Regions from separate parts of the Pseudomonas sp. NPDC090233 genome, predicted to be linked through region 1. Evidence: riboswitches for the same ligand, from Rfam matches in the RefSeq annotation. Region 1 holds a riboswitch; the other holds the start of a gene.
What was found. Region 1 has a riboswitch for thiamine pyrophosphate ahead of thiC (phosphomethylpyrimidine synthase ThiC). Riboswitches for the same ligand answer to the same signal wherever they lie in the genome.

Region 1 (5,916 bases):
CGCCCTTGAGATCGAGCGCCGCCCGCGCGGCGCATCGCGGATAAATCCGCTCCTACATCTATTTCGGGCCAGTCCATCCTGTAAACTTCGGCGCCATGAACAGAACCCTCTATACCCTGCTGTTTCACCTGGGCCTGCCACTGGTTGCGCTGCGCCTGTACCTGCGTGCGCGCAAGGCACCGGCTTATGGCCAGCGCATTGGCGAGCGCTTCGCCCGTAACCTGCCAGCCATGCGCCAGGGCGGTATCTGGGTGCATGCCGTCTCGGTCGGTGAAAGCATCGCCGCCGCCCCCATGGTGCGCGCGCTGCTCAAGGCCTATCCGGACCTGCCCATCACCCTCACCTGCATGACCCCGACCGGTTCCGAGCGCATTCGCGCCCTGTTCGCCGACGAACCCCGCATCCAGCATTGCTACCTGCCCTACGACCTGCCGTGGGCGGCGGGGCGTTTTCTCGATCATGTGAAGCCCAAGCTGGGCATCATCATGGAAACCGAACTGTGGCCCAACCATATTCACCAGTGCGCCAAGCGCGGTATCCCGGTGGCCCTGGCCAACGCTCGGTTGTCGGAGCGTTCGGCCCGTGGCTATGCGCGCTTTGCCAAGCTGACTCGGCCGATGCTTGCCGAGATGGACCTGATTGCGGTGCAGACCGAAACCGAAGCGCAGCGCTTTCGCGATCTCGGCGCGCATTCTGAGTGCGTGCAGGTAACTGGCTCCATCAAGTTCGACTTGAAAATTGACGATCAACTGCTGCCGCGTGCCCAGGCGCTGCGTGAGCAGTGGGGCGCAAGCCAGCGCCCGGTGTGGATTGCCGCCAGTACCCATGAGGGTGAAGACGCGCTGATCCTGCAGGCGCATCGCCAGTTGCTCCAGGTACACGGCGATGCGCTGCTGATCCTGGTCCCGCGCCACCCCGAGCGGTTCGACGCCGTACATGCCTTGTGCGCCGAACAATTCGCCACCGTGCGCCGTTCTGCCGGCACAGCGGTCGATGGCCAGACCCGCGTGCTGCTCGGCGATACCATGGGCGAGCTGCTGTTCCTCTACGCACTGGCCGATATCGCTTTCGTCGGCGGTAGCCTGGTCGCCACCGGCGGCCACAACCCGCTGGAGCCAGCGGCGCTGGCGTTGCCGGTGATCATGGGGCCGCATGTGTTCAACTTCCTTGAGATCAGCGCGATGTTGCGCGAGGCGGGGGCGTTGCAGCAGGTGGAGGATGCCGACGGGCTGGCCGAGGCGGTGCGCCGGTTGGTGGAGCTGCCGCAGGATGCGCAGCGCATGGGCGAGGCGGGCAGGGCGGTGATGCGGGCCAATCAGGGGGCCTTGCAGCGGCTGCTGGATGGGCTGGACCGATTAATCCGCTGATTCATTATTTCCCCTGTGGGAGCGGCTTCAGCCGCGAACACCGGCGAAGCCGGTGCCATCCACCGCGTCGTTTGCTTCGCGGCTGAAGCCGCTCCTACAGGGGTATGCGGCGCTCCAGAATCAAGGCCTGCGTTCGAAGTTCTTCGCCGCCGCCGCCGCCAGGTCTGGTGGCAGGAAATCCTTGTCCGGGTTGTAGTCCGCTTTCAGATACCGCTTGAGGTCCACCAGGTCCTGTGGGCTCAAGGTCCCGGCCGCCTGTTTCAGGCTCAGGTTGTCGAGGATGTAGTCGTAGCGGCTGTTGTTGTAGTCGCGCACCGAGGTGTACAGCTGGCGCTGGGCGTCGAGCACGTCGACGATGTTGCGGGTGCCGACCTGGTAGCCGATTTCGGTGGCTTCCAGCGCGCTCTGGTTGGAAATGATCGACTGCTTGCGTGCCTGTACCTGCTCCACATCGGTATTCACCGCGCGGTGCAGGTTGCGCGTGTTCTCCACCACCTGGCGGCGCAGGCTTTCGCGTTGCTGCTCGCTCTGGCTCAGGCGCTGGTAGGCCTCGCGCACCTGCGAACTGGTCAGGCCGCCGCTGTAGATCGGGATATTCAGCTGCAGGCCGATGCTGGTCTGTTCCACGTCACCGCTGTAGCGCACGCCCAGCTGCGAGGGGTTGCTGAAACCCAGGTTGTCGTTGTCGCCTTTTTGGTACTTGGCCACCGCATCCAGCGTCGGCGCGTGGCCGGCCTTGCGCTGGCGCAGGGTTTCTTCGGCGGCACTGACGGCGTAATTGGTCGCCAGCAGGTTGAGGTTCTGCCGGCCGGCGGTCTCGACCCAGGCCTTGGCATCGTTGGGCGTGGGCACCTGGATCGGCAGGGTATGGACTACGCCCTGAATCGAAGCGTATTCGCGGTTGGTCAGGGTTACCAGTGCTTCGAAGGCATCCTGTACCTGGCGCTCGGCGATGATCCGGTTGGCCCTGGCTGTGTCGTAGCTGGCCTGGGACTGCAGCACGTCGGTCTTGTCCGACAGGCCCACGTCAAAACGTTCGTTGGACTGGTCGAGTTGGCGCTTGAAGGCGGCTTCCTCGGCCTTGGTCGCAGCCAGGTTGTCCTGGGCGCGGAGCACTGCGAAGTAGTTTTGCGCGGTCTGCAGTATCAGGTTCTGCTCGGTGGCCGACAGCTCCAGCGCCGCTTGCTCATTGACCGCCTCAGCCGCCTGCAACTGGAACCAGCGGTCGGCACGGAACACCGGCTGGGCCAGGGTGGCGCTCCAGGAGTTGCCGCTGCGGTTGGAGGTGATCGACGGTTCGTCGAGTTTGGTCCGGGTATTCTGCATCTCGGCACCGGCCGACAGGTTCGGCAACAGGCCGGCGCGGGCCTGGGGCACCACTTCGCGGCGGGCGCCATAATCGGCGCGTGCGGCCGCAAGATCGGCGTTGTTGTCGACCGCTTCCTGGTAGACGCTGACCAGGTCGGTTTTGACTGTTGTGGGCACATCCGCTGCCCAGACCACTCCGTTGGACGCACAAGACACGGCTATCGCCAGTGAGAGTTTGCGCAGCATAGAGGCAATCCTTGTACGAAATTATAATTTCTGAACTGTTGAGTATCGAAAGATGGGCCAGTGTAAGGCCGAGCGCAGTCGGCAACAATCGCCGCGTGCGCCTTTCATCATCGCTACCATTTACCCGCTTGGCTTTGCCGACCACTCCAGTCTAGACTGCGCATGTTCTTGTCGGGGTGCCTTGAAGCAAAGGCTGAGATCGCATAGGTGCGGATCCCGTTGAACCTGATCAGGTTAGCGCCTGCGTAGGGAACAAGATTGCTCGCCTTCCCGGGGAGCCTCTTGTGCAAGGTCCGGGAATGTCTCAGCTGCTTGCGGCTCATGGCACCTCGTCCTCGCACTGCACTCGTCTACGAGTGCGTCCGCCTCTTTCAGGTTCACCCCGACATTCCGCCCGCTTGGAAGCCGTCTGGAGAGCCTGTGATGACCAAACAAGAAAAAACGATCAACCTCAGTGAGTCGGCGCAAGTCGATCAGCAGTCCGTGCAACCGTTTCCGCGTTCGCGCAAGGTCTATGTCGAAGGTTCGCGCCCGGACATCCGCGTGCCGATGCGCGAAATCAGCCTGCACGACACCCCCACCGACTTCGGCGGCGAAAGCAACGCCCCGGTGCTGGTGTATGACACGTCCGGCCCGTACACCGACCCGAACGTCATCATCGACGTACGCAAAGGCCTGGCCGATGTTCGGTCCGCCTGGATCGACGCGCGTGGCGACACCGAGCGCCTGGGCGGCCTGAGCTCGAACTTTGGCCAGCAGCGCCTGAACGATGCCGAGCTTGCCAAGCTGCGCTTCAACCACGTGCGCAACCCGCGCCGCGCCAAGGCCGGCGCCAACGTCTCGCAGATGCACTACGCCCGCCAGGGCATCATCACCGCCGAGATGGAATACGTTGCCATCCGCGAGAACATGAAGCTGCAGGAGGCGCGCGCCGCAGGTTTGCTCAACCAGCAGCACGCCGGCCACAGCTTCGGCGCCAACATCCCGAAAGAGATCACCGCCGAGTTCGTGCGCGAAGAAATCGCCCGCGGCCGCGCGATCATCCCGGCCAACATCAACCACACGGAGCTGGAGCCGATGATCATCGGCCGCAACTTCCTGGTGAAGATCAACGGCAACATCGGCAACAGCGCCCTGGGCTCCTCGATCGAGGAAGAAGTGGCCAAGCTGACCTGGGGCATTCGCTGGGGCTCGGACACGGTCATGGACCTGTCCACCGGCAAGCACATCCACGAAACCCGCGAGTGGATCATCCGCAACTCGCCGGTGCCGATCGGCACTGTGCCGATCTACCAGGCCCTGGAGAAGGTCAACGGCGTGGCCGAGGACCTGACCTGGGAGCTGTTCCGCGACACCCTGATCGAACAGGCCGAGCAGGGCGTGGACTATTTCACCATCCATGCCGGTGTGCTGCTGCGCTACGTGCCGCTGACCGCCAAGCGGGTCACCGGCATTGTCAGCCGGGGCGGTTCGATCATGGCCAAGTGGTGCCTGGCGCACCACCAGGAAAACTTCCTGTACACGCATTTCGATGAGATCTGCGAAATCATGAAGGCCTACGACGTCAGCTTCTCGCTGGGTGACGGCCTGCGTCCGGGCTCGATCGCCGACGCCAACGATGCGGCGCAGTTCGGCGAACTGGAAACCCTCGGCGAGCTGACCAAGATCGCCTGGAAGCACGACGTTCAGTGCATGATCGAAGGCCCGGGCCATGTGCCGATGCAGTTGATCAAAGAGAACATGGACAAGCAGCTGGAGTGCTGCGACGAGGCGCCGTTCTACACCCTCGGCCCGCTGACCACCGACATTGCCCCCGGTTACGACCACATCACCTCGGGTATCGGCGCGGCGATGATCGGCTGGTTCGGCTGCGCCATGCTCTGTTACGTCACGCCGAAAGAACACTTGGGCCTGCCGAACAAGGATGACGTCAAGACCGGCATCATCACCTACAAGATCGCCGCGCATGCCGCCGACCTTGCCAAGGGCCACCCCGGTGCGCAGATCCGTGACAACGCCTTGTCCAAGGCGCGGTTCGAGTTCCGTTGGGAAGACCAGTTCAACCTCGGCCTGGACCCGGACACTGCACGCGCCTTCCACGACGAGACCCTGCCGAAGGAATCGGCCAAGGTCGCGCACTTCTGCTCGATGTGCGGGCCGAAGTTCTGCTCGATGAAGATCACCCAGGAAGTGCGTGAGTACGCCGCCAGGATCGAGACCGTGGACGTTTCGGTCGAGCAAGGCATGCGCGAGCAGGCCGAGCGGTTCCGCCAGGAAGGCAGCCAGCTGTATCACAAGGTGTAAGGCACTTCACAACCTCTGTGGGAGCTTGCTCCCACAGAGGGACCGGTATCTATCCCAACATTTGCGGCGATAAGCACAATGACAACCCCCAGCCACTTCTCCCCTGACCACCCGGTCCCCACCACCCAGCGCCCGTTCGGCGGCCGCGACCTGTTCTCGCTGTGGTTCTCCCTCGGCATCGGCCTGATGGTCCTGCAGGTCGGCGCCATGCTCGCCCCAGGCCTTGGCCTGGCCGGCGCGGTATTGGCCATCGCCCTCGGCACTGGCGTGGGCGTGCTGTTGCTGGGGGCCGCCGGCGTGATCGGCAGCGACACCGGCCTCTCCGCCATGGGCACCCTGCGCCTTAGCCTGGGCAGCCACGGCGTGCGCTTGCCGGCGCTGCTCAACCTGCTGCAACTGGTTGGCTGGGGCGCCTTCGAGATCATCGTCATGCGTGACGCGGCCAGCCTGCTGGGTGCGCGCGCATTCGGCGAAGGCAGCCTGTGGAACAGCCCGATGCTCTGGACCCTGTGCTTCGGTGGCCTGGCCACCCTGCTGGCGGTGAGCGGGCCGCTGGCGTTCGTGCGCAAGGTACTGCGCAAATGGGGCATCTGGGTGCTGCTGGGCGCGTGCCTCTGGCTGACCTGGAACCTGTTCGCCAAGGCCGACCTGGGCGAGTTGTGGCGCCGCGCGGGGGACGGCTCGATGTCGC
Region 2 (5,916 bases), on a different contig from region 1:
CTGATGATCACTGACCATCGCTTCGCTGCTTTTGATCGGAATCACTGCCAGGCGCAGACTGCGTGGCGTGCAGTCGGCCAGGGCGGCGGTTGCGAGTAGATTGGCCAGCAATAGACCGGCCAGGGTTTTCAGAGCACGCATGGTTTCTCTTCCAGGCCGTTGAAGGGCGGGTACTCGCGCAATTGCGCTGGCGACAGCGGCCGGCTGAAGTGATAACCCTGGGCGATGTCGCAGCCGGCAATTTTCAGGCACACCACCTGTTCACGGGTCTCGACGCCTTCAGCAACGACCTCCAGGCCCAGGCGCTTGGCGAGGATAATGGTCGAGGAAACGATCGGGCTGTCATCGTAACTGTTGGACAACGGGGCGATCAGCGAGCGGTCGATCTTCAGCTTGCTCAGGGGCAGCGACTGCAAGTGCGCGAAGCCGGCATAGCCGCGCCCGAAATCGTCCAGGCTGATGCCAAGCCCAGCGGCACGCAGGCGGTGCAGATGGTCGACCGCAGTACCTTCGGGGTCGAGAATGGTGGTCTCGGTGATTTCCAGCTCCAGTCGTTCTGGGGCAATCCCGTACAGCTGCAACTTGGCCAGCAGGCGAGTGCTGAAGTCGGCTTGGCGCAACTGCAGCGCCGAGACATTCACTGCCAGTCGGGTTTCGCGGCCCTGTGCGTCCCAGCGTGCCAGCTCTTCGCAGGCCAGACGCAACACTTCCCAACCCAGTTCGATGATGAAACCGCTGCGTTCTGCCAGGCCGATGAAACGGTCCGGGTAGAGCAGGCCGAACTCTGGATGATCCCAGCGCACCAGTGCTTCGTAGCCCAGCACCTGGTGAGTGTCGAGGCGAATCTGAGGCTGGTAATGCAACACGAACTGGCGCTCGGCCAGGGCGCTGCCGAAGGCCTGTTCGAGGGTGAAGGCCTGGATGTCGGCAAGGTTGAGCGACGGGTCGAAGAAGCGGTATTGGGCGCGCCCGGCCTGCTTGGCCGAATACATGGCGGCATCGGCGCAGCGGATCAGGCTGTCGATATCCTGGCCGTCGCGCGGGCAGATGCTGACGCCGACGCTGGGGCTGGTGTTGACCTCCTGGCCGTCCAGGGCATAGGTGGCCGAGAGCTTCTGCACCAGGTTGTGCACCCAGCTGTTGATCTGCGCTTCACTGCGCTCGCCCGCCAGCAGCACGACGAATTCGTCGCCCCCAAAGCGTGAAGCCTCGTCGCCCGGTTCGAGCAGGCGCTGAATACGCCCAGCCACGGCCTGCAGCAGCAGATCGCCGATCTTGTGCCCAAGCGAATCGTTGATCGACTTGAAGCGGTCCATGTCGATGAACAGGATCGCCATCAGCCGGCGTTTGCCACGTTGGCGTGTCAGTGCCTGACCTGCCACCTCGACGAACTGGCGGCGGTTGTGCAGGCCGCTGAGGTGGTCGGTGGCGGCGGCGTGGCTGCTGCGCCGGTGTTCGTCCTCCAGGCGCACGATCAACTGCTGATTGACCTGCTGCGCGTGCTCCAGGGCGCTGAAAGCCTCCTGGCGCTTGCCTAACAGACGCAGGGTCCAGGCCAGGCTGACGAGGATCATCAGGGTCATGCTCAGGTTCAGCCAGAACTGGCGAGAATAGGCCAGGGCCGTGGGGGCGAGAATCTCGTCATAGCGTTGGCTGACGATGATGCTGAAGCCGCGCTCGTCGATGCGCCGGTAGAGGCTCTGGAAGGGGTTGCCGGCGGCGTACTGGACCAGTAGCCCGGACTCGCTGCCCGGCGTCGGCAGGCCAGGCTCGAATTCATCACCGGCCACGACCACGCCACTGGTGTCGATACGCAGGCGTTCCTGGCCGTCATCCTGTAACAGGCGCATCAACCCGGTAGTGCCCAGGTCGATGTGCTGGAACAGCACGGCGAGGTAGCCGATATCGAGTTGTACCACGAGGATGTTGTCGATTTCGCGGCCGGGCAGGTTGGTCAACGGCAAGAGGAAGGGCAGGCGCCAGTTCGGCATGGCGGTCGGTGTAAGCGTTGGGGTGATGCGAGGCAGGAACGGTTTGAAACCGTAATGGGCGACATGCAGTTTGAGCTGCTGCAGCCAGTCCTCCGGCAGCTCTGGGGCTTCATCGCCATGGCTTGCCGACAGCAGCCGCCCGTTCCGGTCATAAAGGCTCATGCGTTTGAATACCGGGTCTTCGGCCAGCAGCCGTGCCAGGCTCAGGTTGCCCTGGCGCAGCACTTTCATGTCGTCCTGGGTAACCCGGCCTACGGCCTGGGCGCGGTCGACCAACTGTCGCAGGCTTTCGCCGACGATGCTTGCGAGGTTCAGGTGTTCGGCGGCCTTCGCCGACAGTGCATCCTGGCGCGCGGCTCCCTTCTGAGTAAAGTGCAGCCCCCAGAGGAACGTCAGGGTGGCTGCGCAGAGCACCAGTATCAACAGGCGTAACAGGCCTGCAGACGAGAGAAAACGGCGTATCACAGCTGGCATTCCCGACCCTGGGTGATGGTCGAAAAATACGACAGGCAGATGACAGGTTCATGACTGGTGGCTAAATGCCTTTATTTTTCCGAGCCGCAGCGTGCAGGGCCATTTGTGGGGGGCTACCTCGTGACAAACGCTGTTCAGCTGCTGTATACCTGCACCCCACCAAGGGGAGTCCGGCAACGGGCTGAGAGACCGCTGGCATCGCAGCGCGGTGACCCTTAGAACCTGATCCGGATCATGCCGGCGAAGGGATGGGACTGCCGACCTGCCTTTTTGCCGGCCTCATTGCGAGGCCGCTTCATGCCCCAACATAACGGTCTCGCTGTCACCCCAATGGAGGGCAGCATCATGACCGAACGCTTCACCGAAACCCTGCGCCAACAGAACCAACCGACCTGGTCGGCTGCCGTCGGCCACCGCTTCGTCTCCGAGCTCTGCGACGGCAGCGTGGCGGACCCGATCATGGTCCGCTACCTGGTCCAGGACCATCGTTTTCTCGACAGCTTCCTGACCTTGTTGGGCGCCGCCATCGCCACTGCCGACACCTTCGAGGCTCGGCTGCGGTTCGGCCGCTTCGCCGGGATGATTTCCAGCGATGAAAACACCTATTTCCTGCGCGCCTTCGAGGCACTGGACGTAAGTCCAGAGCAGCGTATGGGACCTGAGGACACGCTGCCCACAGCGGGCTTCAAGGCGATCATGCGCGAGGCGGCGGCCACCCGCTCCTATGCAGCTGCGCTGGCGGTATTGAACGTAGCGGAGGGTCTGTACCTGGACTGGGCGACGCGGGCCGCCAAACCGCTGCCGGCCAATTTCGTGCACGCAGAGTGGATTACCCTGCACGACAACCCGGCGTTTGCCGAATTTGTCGCCTTCCTGCAATCCGAACTCGACCGGGTAGGGCCGCAGGAAGCAGAACTGAGCCGCGATTTCTATGCGCGTACCGTGGCCCTGGAGCTGGCCTTCTTCGACGCCATCTACGACGAGGAGGCTTGAGCATGGATATCTTCGAGCGCCTGAAGGCCGCCACCGCCGCGCAGTGGTCCAGCTATGTGGACCACGACTTCGTCCGGCAGATGGGTGAGGGCACCCTGAGCGAGGAAGCCTTCCGGACCTACCTGGTGCAGGACTACCTGTTCCTCATCCAGTTCGCCCGCGCCTGGGCGCTGGCTGCCTATAAGAGCCGCCTGCCAGCCGACATCCGCGCTGCCCAGGCCGGCCTGGCGGCGATCCTTGACGAGACCGAACTGCACCTGCGCCTGTGCGCTCGTTGGGGGCTGACGCAGGCCGATATCGAGGCGGCGCCGGAGCATCAGGCCACGGTCGCCTACACCCGCTATGTACTCGATTGCGGCGCTGCGGGCGATCTGCTGGAACTGCATGTGGCGTTAGCGCCGTGCGTGATCGGCTACGCCGAAATTGGCCGCACGCTGGCGGAGCGGATCGGTGATCTGAGCAATCACCCGTACCGGGAATGGATAGGCGAGTATGCCGGTGAAGGCTACCAGGGCGTTGCCGCGGCAGCACGCAAGCACCTGGATGAACTGGCCGCGCGGAGCATGACCGAGCAGCGGTTCGTTGAGCTGGCAGCAGTCTTTGGCCAGGCCTCGCGGTTGGAAGCCGACTTTTGGCAAATGGGGTTTGAGGGCGTGGTAACGCCTGCCAGGTAGATACGTGACCGACAGGTCGCGCATTGGATGTAGCAGGACGGTCCTGGAATAGGGGTCGTCGTTTCGGGCACTGGATAATCAAACGGCCTCTCTTGGGCCGTCCCCGGTTTTTGAGTAGGCATCGCTAGCAATTACAACTACAAAAGCCTGCAGCAAAACCGAAAAGGGCCCATTGATGGCAACGCAAGAGAACGTTGAAACACCGGCGCTCGGCGTCACCGACCCGACCAAGACTGCCGAGGCCCGGCAGGACCGCCACCGCGAAGGCAAGCTCGATTGGGCGGTGTTCGGCATTACCAGCCTGCTGGCAATCGTCTTCATCCTCTGGGGTCTCGTCAATCAGGCGGGCCTCGCAGCCAGTGCTTCAACGGCTCAGTCCTGGGTCATCGTCAACTTCGGCTGGTTCTTCGTGCTGACCTCGACCGTGTTCGTGATTTTCGTGCTGTGGCTGGCGGCCAGCCGCTACGGCAGAATTCCGCTGGGGCGTGACGGCGAAGCGCCGGAATTTCGCACGGTGTCCTGGGTCGCCATGATGTTCAGCGCCGGCATGGGCATTGGCCTGATGTTCTTCGGCGTCGCCGAGCCGCTGTCGCATTTCGTCAGCCCGCCACCGGGGAGTGCCGCGGCGCAATCCGATGAAGCCCTGCAGGTGGCGATGGCGACCACGTTGTTTCATTGGTCGATGCACCCTTGGGCGATGTACGCCATCGTCGGTTTGGCGATTGCCTACGGCACCTTTCGCCGCGGCCGCTCACAACTGATCTCCACCGCGTTCCGGCCGTTGATCGGCAAGCATGCCAACGGCCCTGTCGGCCGGGTGATCGACATGATGGCGATCTTCGCCACCCTGTTCGGCTCGGCGGCGTCGCTGGGGCTCGGCGCGCTGCAGATTGCTGGCGGCCTGGAATACAACGGCTGGATCGAACAGCCGGGCAAGCTGTTCTACATCGCCCTCATCACCTTGCTGACCATCGCCTTCGTCGCGTCGGCCGTGTCTGGCATTGGCAAAGGCATCCAGTGGCTGTCCAACACCAACATGGTGCTGGCACTGGCGCTGGCGTTATTCGTCTTTCTGGTTGGCCCTACGCTGTTGATGCTCAATCTGCTGCCCACGTCGATCGGCGTCTATATAAAGCTGCTGCCTGAAATGATGGCGCGCACCAGCGCCAGTGGCGGCGATGCCATGGACAGCTGGCTGGCCAGCTGGACAGTGTTCTATTGGGCCTGGTGGATTTCCTGGACGCCCTTTGTCGGCATGTTCATCGCTCGCATCAGCCGCGGGCGCAGCATCCGCCAGTTCGTCAGTGGCGTGCTGCTGGTGCCGAGCCTGGTCAGCCTGGTGTGGTTCAGCATTTTCGGCGGTGCCGGCATCGACGCCCTGCGCGAGGGCAGCTTCGTGCTGATCGACGGGGCGGTGAACAGCAATCACACCCTGTATCAACTGCTCGACAGCTACCCGCTGGCATCGGCGACTTCCGTGCTGGTGATGATCCTGGTGGCGATCTTCTTCGTCTCCGGGGCCGATGCAGCATCGCTGGTGATGGGCACTTTGTCCCAGCACGGCACCGCAAAACCCGCGCGTGCCACGGTTATTTTCTGGGGTGCACTGACCGGCACGGTTGCCGCCATCATGCTGGCCATCGGCGACCCAGGTAACCCAGGCCAGGCGCTGACGGGCCTACAGAACCTGACGATCGTCGTGGCGCTGCCTTTTGTGCTGGTGATGGTGTTGCTGTGTTTGGCGCTGTATCGCGACCTGCGCAAAGACCCGATGATGCTGCGCC

Region 2: another riboswitch for thiamine pyrophosphate. It lies ahead of ACIQUF_RS03740 (TenA family protein); the one in region 1 lies ahead of thiC (phosphomethylpyrimidine synthase ThiC).

What each region holds. Positions count from the first base shown of each region.
Region 1 covers NZ_JBIVYQ010000006.1:382,145-388,060, forward strand. Annotated here, with positions in the region: gene waaA (lipid IV(A) 3-deoxy-D-manno-octulosonic acid transferase) at 96-1,367, shown strand; gene ACIQUF_RS18985 (TolC family outer membrane protein) at 1,488-2,921, opposite strand; TPP riboswitch at 3,084-3,190, shown strand; gene thiC (phosphomethylpyrimidine synthase ThiC) at 3,345-5,225, shown strand; gene cytX (putative hydroxymethylpyrimidine transporter CytX) at 5,304-5,916, shown strand, end outside.
Region 2 covers NZ_JBIVYQ010000001.1:820,356-826,271, forward strand. Annotated here, with positions in the region: gene ACIQUF_RS03730 (phosphate/phosphite/phosphonate ABC transporter substrate-binding protein) at 1-141, opposite strand, end outside; gene ACIQUF_RS03735 (EAL domain-containing protein) at 129-2,456, opposite strand; TPP riboswitch at 2,618-2,731, shown strand; gene ACIQUF_RS03740 (TenA family protein) at 2,811-3,458, shown strand; gene tenA (thiaminase II) at 3,461-4,132, shown strand; gene ACIQUF_RS03750 (BCCT family transporter) at 4,308-5,916, shown strand, end outside.